DNA from 2 places in the Micromonospora sp. CNB394 genome. Region 1 is predicted to be linked to the other one. Evidence: riboswitches for the same ligand, from Rfam matches in the RefSeq annotation. Region 1 holds a riboswitch; the other holds the start of a gene.
What was found. A riboswitch is a leader RNA that binds a small molecule or an ion and turns the genes downstream of it on or off. The one in region 1 is predicted to bind cobalamin.

Region 1 (8,386 bases):
CCGCCGTCGACCTCGCGGGTGGGTCGGGCGGGTGACACGCCGTGCGCAGGGCCGTCGGCGTGCCCTCGACGTGCACACCCAAGCCGGTCGGCGGTCCGCTTCTGCGAGGACGGAACCGCACAGTGCCCGACGCCATCACGCTCACCGGCCGACCACCGTCGGCCTCGCACCTGACTTTGTCGCAGATCATGGACCAGCACCACACCAACCTGATGGGCACGGTCCACGGCGGGCGCATCCTCAACCTGATCGACTCGGTCGCCGGGGTGGTCGCCGCCCGCCACTCCGACGGCCCGGCCGTCACCGCCGCCATCGACGAGACCGCGTTCCTGCGGGCGGTACGCGTCGGGGACGTGGTGCACGTGGACGCCCGGATCACCTGGGCCGGCCGCAGCTCGATGGAGGTGGCGGTCAAGGTCAGCGCGGACCGGTGGGACCGCGCGGTGCCGCCGGTGGACGTGGCCACCGCGCATCTGGTGATGGTGGCGGTGGACGACGAGGGGCAGCCCCGGCCGGTGCCGCCGCTGCGCACCGAGACCGAGGGCGACCGGCGGCGCTACCGGGAGGCGCAGATCCGGCGCGAGCACCGGCTGGCGCTGCGCCGGGCGCTGCTCGACGGCGCCGGGGAGGGCTGAGCGGTGCTCGGGCTCTCCGCGGCCACGCTCGCCGGTTACCTGGCCGCCATCGTGGTGCTCATGCTCACACCGGGACCGGACATGATGTTCGTGCTCGCGAACGCCACCCGGTACGGCCCGCGGGCGGGCGCGGTGGCCGCGCTCGGGGTCGCCGCCGGGGAGGCGGTGCACGTCGCCGCCGTGGTCGCCGGGCTCGCCACCGTCATCGCCGCGTCCCCGGTGCTGTTCACCGCGATCCGGTGGGCCGGTGCGGCGTACCTGATCGTGCTGGGGCTGCGGGCGCTGCGCGGCACGGGCCGGCCCGGCGCGCGTGCGGACCGGCCGGACGGCGGCGCCGGGCGGGCGTTCCGCCGCGGGCTGCTGACGAACCTGCTCAACCCGAAGATGATCCTGTTCAGTGTGGCGTTCCTGCCGCAGTTCGTGCGGCCCGAGTCGGGCCCGGTGGCGGCGCAGCTGGTGCTGCTCGGCGTGCTGTTCGTCGCGGTGCAGCTCGCCGTGGACCTGGTGCTCGGCGTGGGCGCGGGGCGGTTCGCCAGCCGGTGGGGCGACAGCCGCTGGTCGCGGCGCGTGGACCGGCTCTGCGCGGTCGCCTTCGTGGCGCTCGGCGTCCGGCTGGCCGCCGGCTGAGACGCACCGACTCCATCACGCCGAGGTGGCGGCATCAGAGGTGCTCCGACCCCGCCACCTCGGCGAACTGGCGATGATCATGATGGGTGTCCCGGTTCGGCTCCGCCGGCGCCCGGAACACGGCCGGCCGCTCGCGGTCCAGGTGCAGGCGCAGCAGCACCCAGCCCAGCGACACGCCGCCGATGAACACGTACGCGGGCCGGGTGCCGAACGTGTCCCAGCAGGTGTGCAGCGTGACGGTGGCGGCGAAGGTGAGCAGGAACGCCGCCAGCTTCCGGCCACCGGGCGCGGCGGCGAACGTGAACAGCGCGGCGGCGGTCAGCCCGGTCCAGGCCAGGTGCGCGGCGGGCGCGGTGAGACCGCGTACCAGCAGTGTCTGCTCCACCGCGCCGAGACTGCCCTGCGACCCGACGAACGCGGCGAACGCGTAGCCCACGGTCTCCAGCGCGGCGAACCCGGTGCCGGAGGCCACGCCGATCACCAGCCCCTGCGCCGGGGACCGGTGCCGCCGCCACAGCAGCAGGACGCCGGCCGGCACGATCAGCTTGGCGGTCTCCTCGGCCAGCCCGACGAGCGCCATCGGCAGGACGCCGAGGCGGTGCAGTGTGCCGTACTCCAGCCAGCCGGCGGCGACCACGCCGATCACGCCGCCGAGCAGCGCGGCGACGCCGACGACGGAGCCGGGGACCGGGCGGCGCGCCGGCCGCCCCTGGGCGAAGGTCAGGAACGTGGCGGGTGCGACGGACGCGCCGAGCAGGATCAGCGCCGGCACGAACGTGACGGTCCCGGTGCCGGCGAGTGTCTCCAGCACCAGCAGGTGGAGCCCGACGCCGACGAGCAGGACCGCCACCCACGCCCAGCGGCGTCCGGTATTCCCCATACCGCCGAGTATCGCGCCCGGCGGCGAGCCGCGGCATCGGGGGTAGGCACAGTGGACGGTGAGATCAATCCGACACGCCGACACGACATCTGGTGTTGCAAGGAAGCCCTCACCGCCATATATGGTGGCTCTCGCAGCTGGTTCGGCCGGGCCTTCACTGGTCCGTCCGAGGCAAGAGGGAACCCGGTGGAAGTCCGGGACTGCCCCGCAGCGGTGAGTGGGAACGACAGCCGTCAACAGCACTGGGCCACGGCCTGGGAAGCGACGGCCAGTAGGCGGCCGGCGACCCCGGTCGGGCCCGCGAGTCCGAAGACCTGCCAGCGCGCCGTGCGCCTCCGCGTACGGCGGTCGGAGGTCGCGCGGGACGACCGACGCCAGCAGCCGGGACGGCCGTTGCGCCGCGCCCGTTGGCGTCTCCCGCCGTCTCCGGACGGTGACAGCGAGGAGAGGTCATGACGGTCGTACAGGAGAGTCCCCCGTCCGGAACCGGCGGGTCCGAGGTCCGCCGGCCGGCGATGCGGGTACGCAAGCGCGACGGCGGCGCCGAGCCGGTGGACGTCAACAAGATCGTCCGGGCGGTGGAGCGCTGGGTCGCCGACCTGGACGAGGTGGACCCGCTGCGGGTGGCCACCAAGACGATAAGCGGGCTCTACGACGGGGCGACCACCGCCGAGCTGGACCGGTTGTCGATCCAGACCGCGGCGGAGCTGATCGGCGAGGAGCCGCAGTACTCGAAGCTGGCGGCGCGGCTGCTGGCCGCGTACGTGGACAAGGAGGTCCGCGGTCAGGGCGTGGCGAGCTTCAGCCAGTCGATCGCGTACGCGCACGGGCTGGGGCTGATCGGCGACGAGACGGCGGCGTTCGTGGCCCGGCACGCCCGCAAGCTCGACGACGCCGTGGACCCGGACGGCGACCTGCGGTTCGAGTACTTCGGACTGCGCACGGTGGCGGACCGCTACCTGCTGCGGCACCCGGAGTCCCGGCTGGTGGTGGAGACGCCGCAGTACTGGCTGCTGCGGGTGGCCTGCGGGCTGTCCCGCACCCCCGGCGAGGCGGTCGGCTTCTACCGGCTGATGTCCACCCTCGCCTACCTGCCCAGCTCCCCCACGCTGTTCAACTCCGGCACCCGGCACACCCAGATGTCGTCGTGCTTCCTGGTCGACTCGCCGCGCGACGAGCTGGACTCGATCTACGAGCGGTACCACCAGGTGGCGAAGCTGTCGAAGTTCTCCGGCGGCATCGGCATCTCCTGGTCGCGGGTGCGCGGCCGGGGCGCGCTGATCCGGGGCACGAACGGCCGGTCCAACGGGATCGTGCCGTTCCTCAAGACGCTCGACGCCGGGGTGGCCGCGGTCAACCAGGGCGGCCGGCGCAAGGGCGCGGCCTGCGTCTACCTGGAGCCGTGGCACCCGGACGTGGAGGAGTTCCTGGAGCTGCGGGACAACACCGGCGAGGAGTCCCGGCGTACGCACAACCTCAACCTGGCCAACTGGATCCCGGACGAGTTCATGCGCCGGGTCGAGGCCGACGGCGAGTGGTCGCTGGTTGACCCGTCGGACGCCCCGGAGCTGCCCGACCTGTACGGCGAGGCGTTCGACGCCGCGTACCGGGCCGCCGAGAAGAAGGCGGTCCGCACGGTGCAGGCCCGGGACCTGTACGGGCGGATGATGCGCACGCTCGCGCAGACCGGCAACGGCTGGATGACGTTCAAGGACACGTCGAACCGGCTGTCCAACCAGACCGGTGAGCCGGGCAACGTCATCCACCTGTCCAACCTGTGCACCGAGATCCTGGAGGTCAACGACGACGCCGAGACCGCCGTGTGCAACCTCGGGTCGGTCAACCTCGGCGCCCACGTCACCGCCGACGGGGTGGACTGGGAGCGGCTGCGCGCGACGGTCCGCACGGCGGTGGTCTTCCTCGATCGGGTGATCGACATCAACTACTACCCGGCCGAGCAGGCGGCGGCGTCGAACCCGCGCTGGCGGCCGGTCGGGCTCGGCCTGATGGGACTGCAGGACGCGTTCTTCACGCTGCGCCTGCCGTTCGACTCGGCGCAGGCCAAGGAGCTGTCCACGCGCGTGCAGGAGGAGATCCTGCTGACCGCGCTGGAGACCTCCGCCGGACTGGCCGAGCAGTTCGGCCCGCATCCGGCGTACCCGCAGACCCGGGCCGCCAAGGGTGACCTGCACCCGGACCTGTGGGGCGCGGAGCCGGCGCAGACGCAGCGGTGGGCGGCGCTGCGCGAGCGGATCGCCGCGGGCGGGCTGCGCAACTCGCTGCTGGTGGCGATCGCGCCGACCGCCACGATCGCGTCCATCGCCGGCTGCTACGAGTGCGTGGAACCGCAGGTGTCCAACCTGTTCAAACGCGAGACCATGTCCGGGGAGTTCCTCCAGGTCAACACGTACCTGGTGCGGGAGCTGAAGGCGCGCGGGCTGTGGACGCCGCAGGTCCGCGACCGGATCAAGCGGGCCGAGGGCTCGGTGCAGGACATCACCGAACTCCCCGCCGAGGTGCGCGAGCTGTTCCGCACCGCCTGGGAGCTGCCGCAACGGGCGCTGATCGACCTGGCCGCCGCCCGCGCCCCGTTCATCGACCAGTCCCAGTCGCTGAACCTGTTCCTGAGCGCGCCGACCATCGGCAAGCTCTCCTCGATGTACCTGTACGCCTGGAAGGCCGGGCTGAAGACCACCTACTACCTGCGATCCCGTCCCGCCACCCGCATCCAGCAGGCCACCGTCGCCCCGGTGCCCACCCCGGTCTCCGGCGTGGTCTCCGCCGTCAGCGACGACGAGGCGCTGGCCTGTTCCCTGGAGAACCCCGAGAGCTGCGAGGCATGCCAGTGACCACCACCGCACCGACCCGGCACATGCTGCTCGACCCCGGCATGGACCTGACCCTGCGGCCGATGCGCTACCCGCGCTTCTTCGACCGCTTCAAGGACGCGATCAAGAACACCTGGACGGTCGAGGAGGTGGACCTGCACTCCGACCTGGCCGATCTGGCGAAGCTGTCCCCGGCCGAACGGCACCTGGTGTCCCGGCTGGTGGCGTTCTTCGCCACCGGCGACACCATCGTGGCCAACAACCTCGTGCTCAACCTCTACCAGCACGTCAACTCGCCCGAGGGCCGGCTCTACCTGTCCCGGCAGCTGTTCGAGGAGGCGGTGCACGTCCAGTTCTACCTGAACCTGCTGGACACGTACGTGCCGGACGAGAAGGAACGGTTCGCCGCGTTCGCCGCGGTGGAGAACATCCCGTCGATCGCCCGCAAGGCCGAGTTCTGCTTCCGGTGGATCGACTCCGTCTTCGACCTGCGGGAACTGCGGACCCGCGCGGATCGGCGGGCGTTCCTGCTCAACCTGATCTGCTTCGCCGCGTGCATCGAGGGTCTGTTCTTCTACGGGGCGTTCGCCTACGTCTACTTCCTGCGGTCCCGGGGCCTGCTCAACGGGCTGGCCTCCGGCACCAACTGGGTGTTCCGGGACGAGTCGATGCACATGGCATTCGCCTTCGACGTGGTGGAGACCGTACGCGCCGAGGAGCCGGACCTGTTCGACGACGAGATGCAGCGGCAGGTGAAGGAGATGCTGGCCGAGGCGGTGGAGTGCGAGGTGAGCTTCGCCGAGGACCTGCTGGGGCAGGGCGTACCCGGGATGTCGCTGGCCGACATGCGCGAATACCTCCAGCACGTGGCCGACCGGCGCCTCGCCGTGCTCGGCATCGCCCCGATGTACGGCAGCGGCAACCCGTTCGCGTTCATGGAGTTGCAGGACGTGCAGGAGCTGTCCAACTTCTTCGAGCGCCGGGTGTCGGCGTACCAGGTCGGGGTGACCGGCTCGGTCACGTTCGACGACGACTTCTGACCGCCGCCCCCGCCCCGGCCCTCACGGCCGGGGCGGGACCGGGCTCTCGCCGGGCAGCGCCGTCGCGCGGACCCGCCCGATCAACGCCACCACGGCGAGCGCCATCACGGCCACCACCACGAACGCGCTCCGCAGGTCCAGCGCGCCGGCGAGCAGGCCGATCACGGGCGCCGCCAGCAACGCGCCCGGCCACTGGCCCATGGCCACCACCGAGACGCCCTCGCCCGAGGTGAGGCCCGGCTGCTCTCCGGCGAAGCCGAGCACCGTCGGGGTCACGCACGCCAGGCCGAAGCCGAGCAGTCCGAAGCCGGCCATCACCGCCGCCGGATGGGGGTACGCCACCGGCAGCGCCACGCCGACGGTGGCCACGAGCGCGGACAGCCGGACGAAGCGGATCCGCCCGAACCGGCCGGCCAGCCGGTCGCCGAACAGCCGGGCGACGGTGGCGGCCAGCGACAGGCAGGTGTACGTCGCAGCGGCCAGCACCGCTGCGGCGCCTGCCACCTCGGTCGCGTACAGGGCGCTCCACTGGGCGCCGGCCATCTCGATGAACGAGGCGAGGAAGGCGATCACCGCGAGCAGCAGCAGCTGCGGGGTGAACCTGTCGCGCAGCCGTCGCCGGTCCTCGCCGTCCTTCGTCTCCTGCCGGGGCGTGTCGGGCAGCCAGCGGTGGGTGCCGACCAGCAGCGCGCCCAGCAGGACGCTGGTGACCGCCATCTGCGCCGACGGGGACATCCCGATCGCGGCGGCGCCGGTGCCGCAGAGGCCGCCGGCCAGCATGCCGATGCTGAACCCGGCGTGGAAGGTGGACAGGATGGGCCGCCCGTACCGCTTCTGCACCTCGACCGACTGGGCGTTCATCGGTGTGGCCAGCAGGTTCGCCGCGAAGCCCCAGACCGCGAGCCCGCCGACCAGCGCCACCACGGTGGTGGACGCGGCCAGCAGTGGGGCGTTGACCAGGATCAGCGCGGCCCCGGCCAGCGCCAGCCGGCGCGTGTTGATCCGGCTGATCAGCACCGCCACCACGACCAGGGAGATCAGCTCCCCGGCATTGGTGGCGATGTTCGCCAGGCCCCAGCCGGTGTTGCCGACGCCCACCGCGTCCCGCACCTCCGGCACGCGGGCCGACCACCCGCCGATGGCCAGGCCCATGATGACGAAGAGCAGCGCCACCGACCAGCGGGCCCGGACGGCCGAGCGGGGCACCGGCGGCGCGGGCTGCTCCGTCGTGTGCTGGTTCGTCGAGGTGTCCGTCATGGTCGTCGTACCTCTCTCCGATCGCTCCGCCGGAACTCCTACCCGATCGCGTGGTCGAGGAAGCACGCACCGTCAGGGAGGCGTACCCGCGCCGGGGTGGTCGCGGGGTCGGTGACCAGCGCCGACACCACCGCCACGTAGTCGTCGATCAGGCCGCTCACCAGGTCGTCGCCGAAGACGCCCCGGTTGCGGATCACCACGCCGCCGGCCCGGTCGTCGTCCACCACGACGATCGGCGAACCGCGCTTGACCCAGACGGGCAGGCACTCGGGCGGCACGTCCGCGGCGACCACCGGCGGCGGTGTGCCGGGCACGGGCCGGGCGGTGACGTCGACCGGCTCCACGAGTAGCTCCGGGCAGTGCAGCACCGGCGACGCGGACGCGGCGGACTGGAACCAGGCGTCGAACAGGTGGTTGTCCGGCCAGGGGCGGATCGCCGCGAAGTCGGGGTGGACCGCCCGGGCCAGCCGGTGGAACGCGGTGGCGTGCGCGACCGCCTCGGCCAGCGACGCGTGCGCGGCGTCGACCACGGCGCTCATCGGCGTGTCCGGCGCGACGTCGACCGGCAGGTAGACGTTGTTTGTGAACTGCCCGACGAGCTGCCGGGACAGCGGGCTCTCCCGGCCCAGCGTGGTGGTGCCCAGCACCACCCGGGGCCGGCCGGCCCGCCGGGACAGCAGCACCAGGTACGCGGCGAGCAGCAGCACGTACGGGCTGGTGCGGGACCGGCGGGCGGCCGGGCGCAGCCGCGCGGTGACCTCGGGCGGGAACGCGAAGCGGGTGGCCACCTCAGCGCTGAGCGCGACGTCCGGCGCCGGCGGCGACGCCGGGAACAGCTGGTACGGCTCCACCGGCCGCAGCCGGTCCCGCCAGTACGCGCCCCGGACGGCGGCGCCGACGCCGTTCCCGGCCTGCTCCGCCTCCTGGAGCGCGGCGAGGGCGCAGTGGTCCACACCCAGTGGTGGCTGCGGATCGGCCGCGCCGAGCCGGGCCGCGTACGCGTGGCACAGGTCCTCCACCACCACGCGGCACGACCAGCCGTCGGAGACCATGTGGAAGAAGCAGAGCGCGAGCAGGTGCTCGGTCTCGGAGAGCCGGACCAGCGCGGCCCGCCACAGT
Region 2 (8,386 bases), on a different contig from region 1:
TCGGCGGCGGCCAGCAGCGCCTGCACGGCCATCGCGGTCGAGTCGACGTCGAGGGTGGCGCCGGGCTGCTCGTCACAGGAGGGAGACGGCCCGTCGGCGGTGTCCGGGTAGAGCCGGAAGCCACCGGCCGCGCACTGCTGCCGGACGAGGAAGTCCACCGTGTCCTGCGGCAGGTCACCGCTGCGGGCCAGGCCCAGCACGGCGAACGACTGGTCGAAGGTGTTACTGGCGTCCGGGCCGCTGTCGGCGGTGGTACGGCTGGTGATCCGTCCCCGCTGGTGACCGGCGTCCGCTCCGGCGATCAGCGACAGCGTCTCCTTCCGCAGGTCGTAGCCGCCGAAGTCGGTGGGGTCGGCGCCGGCGGCGGAGGCGGCGTAGAGCAGCTTGGCGGTGGCACCGCCGTCGGTGAAGCCCTCGAATCCCCAGTCGTCGTAGCTGTTGTAGGAGCGCACGTGCTTGGCGACCTGCGCGGTCGCCGCCGTCCGGGTGGGCGCGTCGACGCCGGTGGCGGACAGTGCGACCAGGCCGTCGACGGTCAGCCCCCAGTCCTCGGGGGTGAACGGGCCGGGCAGCGAGCCGTCGGTGAACTCGCCGGCCAGCCAGGACGCGGCGTCGCGGGCGGCCGTGACGTGGGCCGGGGTGGGTGCCGCGACCACTGTCAGCGGAGCGCCGGTGATCATGGCAAGGGTCGCCACCGTGGCTGTACCGAGACCGGTGGTGAGACGCCGGGACAGGGGCATCAGGGGTGCCTTTCGCAGAGCGGTCGGTGAAAGCTCCGGAAAGCACCCCGAGAAACGGACACCCCGCTCCGCGTGCTGCGGTGGGCGGGGTGGGCCGGACCTCGGTGGCCCGGACTTCACCGTGTAGACCTCGACAGTGGAAGCCGCTCGTCCCGGGCGGGGCATTCCGGCTCGCGAAAAGGGGACTCTCGCTCACGGTTGCGGGTCAGCGCCGGCTTCGCACCGGCTTCCCCCCGCACGGGACGTATGCAGTTGTGTGCCCGGCGTGCACCGGGTGCCGACACCGTACCGCTCGGGCGCGCGACGACGCCAGAGCGCAGACCGGCACCCGGTGCGCCGCTTGTCACACCGCTGCCGCGGCTCAGGGTGCGGCGATACCCGGCGGGGCGCCCGCCCCGAAGGACCAGCCCTCGACACTGCCCGGCGCGGGGTTGTAGCTGGTCGCTCCCGAGGTGCTGTAGGACCAGGAGCCGCCGCTGGGTGCGTGCCAGTACGACCAGTACGCGGTGACCGGCGGGGTGTTGACGCACGGCTCGGTCGCGGCGGTGGGCTTGCCGTTGATCCGGCAGACGAAGGCCAGACCCCAGCGGGCGGTACCGGTGACGGTGAAGCCGGCGGCCTGCAGCGCGGCCAGGCCCGTGGCCGGGTCACCGGGGGCACAGCCGACCTGGACACCGCCGCCGAGCGCGGCGAAGTCGACGACCACTGTGACTCCCGAGGTGCCGACGCAGGCGGCGGCGTGCGCCGCCCGGGGCGTGGGTTCGACGGCGGTCAGCGCGACGCCCGCCACGACGGCGGCCAGCAGACCGGCCAGCCAGTTGCGGACTGTGGAACGGGGACGGAACACGGATCCTCCTGTGATCGGGTGAGCGGCGAGAGGGTTCACGGGCAGGTAGGCGCCGGTGCGCCGGAATCGGCGCCGGTGGCCGACAAGCGGGCGTACCCGGTCCCGGTGAGGCCGAGGACGGCCTGCGCGGTGGCCCGGGGTGCGGTGGCCGGGTCGAAGCCGCCGCCGTCGAAGTCGACCGCGCCCCGGTCCGCCGGTGCGGCGGCGCAGCCGAGCTGGAGACCGGCGAGGAAACCCCGGGCGCGCGCCCAGGCCAGCGGCCGGTGGCCGTCGCGCAGGGCCTGCGCGGCGAGGCCGGTGCTGTTGGCGTTGGGCGTGCCGGCGACGTTGGTGAAGCCGCCGTCGGCGCCCTGGACGGACACCAGCCAGCGCACCCCTGCGGCGGCGTCGGCCGGACGCCCCGCGGCGCGCAGCGCCTGCGTCGCGAGCGCCGTGGCGTCCACGTCGGACGAGCAGACCGGCTGCGCGGGCAGCAGCGGGTAGCCGCCGTCCGGGCACCGGGTGCCGGCCAGCCAGGCAGCCGCCGCAGGAGGCGCACCCAGCGCGGTGCGGTCCAAGGCGAGGATCGCGAAGGACTGGCTGAACGCGTTGCTGTAGTCGCCGTACGCGGAGCGGTCGCTGAACCGGCCGTCCGGCGTCTGGAGCGAACGCAGCCGGGCGATCAGGTCCACCCCGCCGACGTCGGCCGGGTCGCCGCCGCGCACCTGCACGGCGAGCGCGAGCTTGGCTGTCGCACCCGCGTACGCCTCGGAGACACCGTCGCCGAGGTAGCCGTCGCGGACGTCCGGCCGGGTGACCCAGGCCAGCGCGTCGGCGCCGTAGTCGTCGGCGGCGCCCGCCGCGGCGAAGGCGAACACGGCGTCGAGGGTCAGCCCCTGGTCGGGGTAGGCGACACCGTCGAAGACCACCTCGAAGCGTTCGCCGTCGACGAGTTGCCGGGCGAGCCAGCCGGCGGCGGCCTCCGGGCGGGTGACTCCGGCGCGCTCGGGTGCGGCGACGGCTGGTGTGGTGAGGGTGAGGGCGGCGAGCACGCCGCAGAGGAGCGCGAGCAGGCGGTGCCGGCTTCGGCGGACGACCATCGGAAGCGCCTTTCCGGCCCGGCGGTCGTCGAAAGCCCTACCGACGCGGCAACGCCGGGTCGGTAGGGACTCCGACCCGTGGGCCACGACGGGTGGGGAGCGGATGCACGCGTACGACGGGTATTCGGGCTCGCCGCCCAGAGTCCACTGGACGGCCTACCGTTGCGGGCCAGCGCCGGATTTCGACCGGTCTTCCCCCGCACGTACGCGCGTTGGTTCAGTTGTCGCGACAGTCTTATGTGGCCGCTGCTCCGATGTCAATGCGCCAGGAGCCGGACACGCGCCGTGACGGGTGGTCGGAGTCGGCGTTCTCACGTCCGCCGCCGTCGGAGAGGGTCGTGGCAGCCCTTCCGATCGAACTGGCGGAATCGTCGCCCCGGCCGGCGTCCGTCACCCGGGCGATTGAGCAGGTCACGGCCGGGGTAGTGGCCCTCCTCGCGGAAGATCAATCGGCGGCCCGTCCCGGTCCGCCCGGCGAGAGGGGTACCACCGGTGCGGACCTGGGTACGCGACGCCGCCGCGCGGTTGCGCGGCGAGGCGATGACGGTGGTCGAGCTGACCGCCGCCGCTGTGGTCGCGTGGATCGTGGCGGCGGTGGTGATCCGTCATCCGGACCCGTTCTTCGCACCGACCGCCGCGCTCGTGGTGCTCGGCGAGTCCCGCGGCCGGCGGCTGCGGCAGACCGTCGAGATCCTGCTCGCCGTGGCAGCCGCGGTGCTCGTCGCGGAGCTGCTGGTGTACGCGCTGGGCCCGGGCACCGGGACGGTCCTGCTGGTGCTGCTGCTGACCACCACCACGCTCGTGGCGATCGGGGCCCGTCGTGCGCTGGTCGTGCAGGCCACCGTCTCGGCGATGTACCTGGTGGTGGTCTCCGCGCCGAACGGGACGCTGATGCCGTTCCGCTTCGTCGACGCGCTCATCGGCGGCGTGGTGGCGCTCGCCGCCAGTCAGCTGATGGCCGCCCGCGACCCGCTGGCGCCACTGGTGGCGCAGGCCCGGCGCAGCTACACCGACCTGGCCGACCTGCTCGACCGGGTCAACGCGGCACTGCGGGGCTGCGACGAGGACGCCGCCCGCGCCGCGCTGGACCGGGCGCGGCAGGTGGACGACTGTGTCGCCGAGATGCAGGCCGCGGTGCTCGCCACCGGCGAGACGCTGCGGCTCGGACTGCGCCGCCGGCACCTGGGCAAGCTCGCCGAGGTGGAGGCCACGTTGCGGCAGCTCGACTACGCCGCCCGCAACATCCGGGTGCTGGCCCGGGCCGGCGTTACCCTGACCCGCCGGCACACCGCCACACCGCCGGAGCTGGCCGCCGCGATCGGCGCGCTGACCTCCGCCGTACGGTCGGCTGGTGAGGCCATGGCCCGCGACCTCACCGGCGCCGACGCCGACCGGCACGCGCAGCGGGCCGACGCCGCGGCCCTGGAGGCGGTGCGGCTCGCCGCGGGCCTGCTGCGGACCGACTCGCCGCTGCCGGTCACCATGATCGTCGGGCAGATCCGGGCGACCGCGATCGACCTGCTGCGCGGCGTCGGCCACGACGACGTGACGGTGCTGGACCGGGTGGACGAGGCGCTCGGCCTGAGCCGGGCGTGACACCCGTCGGCCGCCGGAGCCGACTCGCCAGCGGCTGACAGGACGCTACGTCGTGAAGTAGGCGGCGCTCTCCGCGTCGGCCGGGTAGTAGGACTCGATCGCGATCTCGTCGACCGTGATGTCCATCGGGGTGCCGAACGTGGTGATGGTCGAGAACAGCCGCAGCTCCCGTCCGCCGACGCGAAGGATCATCGGTAGCACGACGTCCGTCTCGATCCGGTGACCCGGCGTATCGTCCGGCTCGGGCGCCAGCAGCTCTTCGTAGAGCGCGGTGAGTTCAGGGTCGGGAGCAGTGGCGAGCTGGCGGGAGATCCGGGCGCGGAACACCGCGCGCACGTCGGCCAGATTGACGACCATGCGCGCGAGACCGCGCGGGTCCAGTCCCAGCCGCACCAGGTTGACCGGCGGCCGCAGCAGGTCCGGAGCCACCTGTGCGAAGAACGGGTCGACGGCGCGGTTGGTCATCACGATGTTCCACCGGCGATCGAAGACCACCGCCGGGTAGGGCTCGTGGGCGCGGAGGACCCTCCGGACGGCGTCGTGGACGGCTGACAGCGCGTTGTGGTCGAGCGACCGCTCGGCGTACCGGGGTGCGAAGCCCCCGGCGAGCAGCAGCCGGTTGCGATCACGCAGCGGCACCTGGAGCTGATCCGCGAGTCGAAGGATCATGTCGGGGCTCGGCTTGGACCTGCCGGTCTCGACCAGGCTGACGTGACGAGCCGAGACGTCCGCAGCTATCGCGAGGTCCGGTTGGCTGAGTCCCCGGTGCTGCCGCCACTGCCGCAGGAGTTCCCCGACCGTGTGCACGCTGATGGAGCGTACTCATCGTTGCGCCGGACGCCATGAAATCCGAGTTCATCGACAGCCGGGGCGGCCACGCGAACACTGCATCCATGACCACGGCGAACAAGAGCATCGTCCAACGGGCGCTGGCGGGACTGATCGAGACGGGCGACGTCGATGCGCTCGCCCGGTTCCTGAGTGACGACTTCGTCCACCACAGGCCGGGTTCCACCACGTCGACGAAGGTGGAGTGGCTCGCCGCCGTCCGCGACGCGCTGGTACCGCTCGCCGGTGTGCAGGTCGAGATCCATCAGGTGCTGGCCGACGGCGATCACGTCGTGATGTACTCGCGGCGCCGGCTTCCCGGCGCAGGGCCGGAGATCGCGGTCGTCGACATCTGGCGGATCGACGACGGGCTGATCGCCGAGGCGTGGGAGGTCATCGAGCCGGTGGCCCAGGTGGCCGCCAACCGCACGTGGTGGGAACCTGCTCAGCGCTGACCACGCGTAAGCCACCTGCGATGCCGGATCGGGGCAGCGGTGTGACGATGGGCCGCCGATCCTTTCGCGCTGATCGCCGACTGGGACCGCCCCGCACCGGACACCAGACGACACCGCCGGGTGCCCGAGCCGACCCGCCCTCGTCCCGAACCCCGTCGCCACCCGCTGGGGCGGCCGAGGCGTGCGGGACGCTCTCTTCCGGGACGATCCGCCGGCCTGACCCGCACCGTGCCTGACCACCTGCACCGGCCCTCAGGCATCGGCGAGCAGCCGGTTGGCCAGGGCCCGCACCTCGTCCTTGAGTTCGTCCGGCCGGTCGATCGTGAATCGCCAGCCGAGCCCGGCGAGCATCTGTGCCGCGCCGTCGAGCCGTTCGGCCCGGGCGGTGAGGCGCACCCCGCCGGGCACCTCGGTGAGCGTGCCGACCGACTGCGGGATCCGCCGCTGCGCCTGCTCCAGGCCGGTGTGCAGGACGACGGAGATGTCGTGCGTGTACGGCACGGCTGCCAGACCAGCGAGCACCTGCGTGGTGGGATCGAAGCCGGCCGGGATGTCGAACCTGCCCTGGGTGGGACGGGCTGTCCCGATGCGGTCGAGCCGGAACGTCCGTACGGCCCGGCGGTGGTGGTCGTGACCGGTGACGTACCAGCGGCCGGCGTGGAAGACCAGCCCGTACGGGTCGAGCCGGCGCTCGCCGGACCGGCCGCGCCAACTGGTGTAGGTGATGATCACCGGTTGCTGACGCCGGGCCGCTTCGGCGAGCACCAGCAGCACCTCGGTGCCGGGCGGGGCGGGCCTGCGGACCGGTGCGGTGAAGTCCACGGTGCCCAGCAGCGAATCGATGCGCCGGGCGAGGACGGCCGGCAGCACCCGGCGGATCTTCGCGGTGGCGCTCTCGGCGGCTGCTCCTTCGGCGGTGACGAGCCCCGCCCGGGTGGCGGCGACGAGCCCGAGCATGACGGCGACCGCCTCCTCGTCGGTGAGCATGAGTGGCGGCAGCTTGTATCCGGGCGCGAGCCGGTAGCCGCCGTAGCGACCGCGCCGGGCCTCGACGGGGATGCCGAGGTCGGCGAGGTGTACGGCGTAGCGGCGGACCGTGCGTTCGTCGACGTCCAGCCGCCCGGCCAGGTCAGCGACGGTGAAGCCGCCACCGGCCTGGAGGATCTCCAGCAACGCCAGGACGCGCGCAGTGGGTCGTGCCAAGAATCCGACTCCTCATCCGGGCGGAATCTGTCCGGTATTGATCGTAGCGTGTGATGCATGACGACATTCGTACTGGTCCCCGGGTTCTGGCTCGGCGCGTGGGCCTGGCGCCCGGTCACCGCTGCCCTGCGTGAGCACGGCCACGAGGTGTACCCGTTGAGCCTGACCGGCCTGGGCGAGCGCGCCCACCTGGCCCGCCCGGACACCGACCTCGACGTCCACGTCACCGACGTGGTCAACCTGCTGCGCTACGAGGACCTGCACGACGTGGTCCTCGTCGGGCACAGCTACGCCGGCGCGGTCGTGACGACAGCCGTTGCCGACCGGATGACCGACCGCATCGCCCAGCTGGTCTTCGTCGACACCGGCCCACTGCCCGACGGGGCGGCGAACGACGACTTCAGCCCGCCGCAGGAGCGGGCACGAAACGCGGCGGTGGTCGCCGAACACGGCGACGGCTGGCGGCTGCCACCCCCGCAGTGGGCCGACCTGGCGGCGACAGCACCGGATGTGGACGAGTCGGTCGTCGCGCTGCTCGATGAGCGGTCGGTGGCCCAACCGTGGGCGACCGCCACCACCCCGGTGCGGCTCACCGGGGCGTGGGAGAAGCTGCCCCGCCTCGGCGTCCTGTCGAGCTTCACCGCCGAGCAGACACGCGAGATGGCCGCCACCGTGCCGCTGTGCCGGCACATGGCCGGTGACTCGTGGCGGTACGAGGAACTGCCGACGTGGCACTGGCCGATGCTCAGCCGGCCGGCCGAGCTGGCCCGGATCCTGCACGAAGCCGGGCCGACGGCACAGCCCGCGGTGCCCGGGCGACCCGCCTGAGCTACTCGCCGGTCGGGCCGCCTGCCAGTTCCGCCACGATGTCCAGGTGCCCGAGGTGGCGGGCGTACTCCTGCACGAGGTGGAACAGCACCCGCTCCAGCGACGCCGGGTCGGCGCCGTCCCAACGCTCACCGGGCGCGCCGACCGCGTCGAGGTCACTGCCCTCCACCACCGCCCGCGTGTGCCGGCCCTGGGCGCGCAGCGCGGCCAGCAGGTCGGTCCGGGTCTCCTCCGGCCCGACGCACCACCGGTCGTCGCGCCGGTCACCCCACGGGTCGCCGACGTCGCGCCCCTGGAACCCCCACTCGATCCAGCGCAGCTCCACGTACCGCAGGTGCTTGACCAGTTCCAGCGGCGTCCACCCGGACGGCAGCGCGCTGCGGCGTACGTCGTCCTCGGACAACGCGAACACCTTCGCCACCACCGTTTCCCGGAAGTAGTCGAGGTAGCGCAGGAACACTTCCGTACGTCCGGCGGCCGGAACGGTTGGCGAAGGAAACTCGATGGTCACCCGACCAGTATCCGCAGGCCCAAGTGGGCCGCGCACCACACGAGCCAGTGTCGCAGGTGGTTGCGGCGGACCTCGGACGGCCTCTCCGCCAACGGTTCCTACACTCGGCTGGTGCCGGAACCGCGCTTCGAGATGGTGATCGCCCACGTCTTCGACGTCACGGGCCGCCCAGTGATCGTGTCCGGGTCGGATCAGGCTTGATATGAGGTCAGACGGGCTGATCACGCGCTGCCCGGCTCGGTTCGGCTGGCACGGATGCTGTACGTCGCTGCTGTACTGCCGGCATGGGCTGGTCGGCC

Region 2: linked by a shared signal. The riboswitch ahead of C569_RS0113880 (prenyltransferase/squalene oxidase repeat-containing protein) and the one ahead of C569_RS0116310 (ribonucleoside-diphosphate reductase subunit alpha) in region 1 are both predicted to bind cobalamin.

What each region holds. Positions count from the first base shown of each region.
Region 1 is NZ_KB895837.1:77,711-86,096, reverse strand. It holds gene C569_RS0116325 (acyl-CoA thioesterase) at 123-635, shown strand; gene C569_RS0116320 (LysE family translocator) at 639-1,262, shown strand; gene C569_RS0116315 (PrsW family intramembrane metalloprotease) at 1,297-2,142, opposite strand; cobalamin riboswitch at 2,264-2,479, shown strand; gene C569_RS0116310 (ribonucleoside-diphosphate reductase subunit alpha) at 2,595-4,991, shown strand; gene C569_RS0116305 (ribonucleotide-diphosphate reductase subunit beta) at 4,982-6,010, shown strand; gene C569_RS0116300 (MFS transporter) at 6,032-7,267, opposite strand; gene C569_RS0116295 (condensation domain-containing protein) at 7,306-8,386, opposite strand, start outside.
Region 2 is NZ_KB895834.1:18,053-26,438, reverse strand. It holds gene C569_RS0113890 (terpene cyclase/mutase family protein) at 1-740, opposite strand, end outside; cobalamin riboswitch at 878-1,019, opposite strand; gene C569_RS0113885 (hypothetical protein) at 1,102-1,587, opposite strand; gene C569_RS0113880 (prenyltransferase/squalene oxidase repeat-containing protein) at 1,623-2,666, opposite strand; cobalamin riboswitch at 2,764-2,910, opposite strand; gene C569_RS0113875 (FUSC family protein) at 3,159-4,262, shown strand; gene C569_RS0113870 (helix-turn-helix transcriptional regulator) at 4,308-5,069, opposite strand; gene C569_RS0113865 (nuclear transport factor 2 family protein) at 5,156-5,545, shown strand; gene C569_RS0113860 (YafY family protein) at 5,798-6,748, opposite strand; gene C569_RS0113855 (alpha/beta fold hydrolase) at 6,806-7,576, shown strand; gene C569_RS0113850 (DinB family protein) at 7,578-8,087, opposite strand; gene C569_RS30260 (hypothetical protein) at 8,296-8,386, opposite strand, start outside.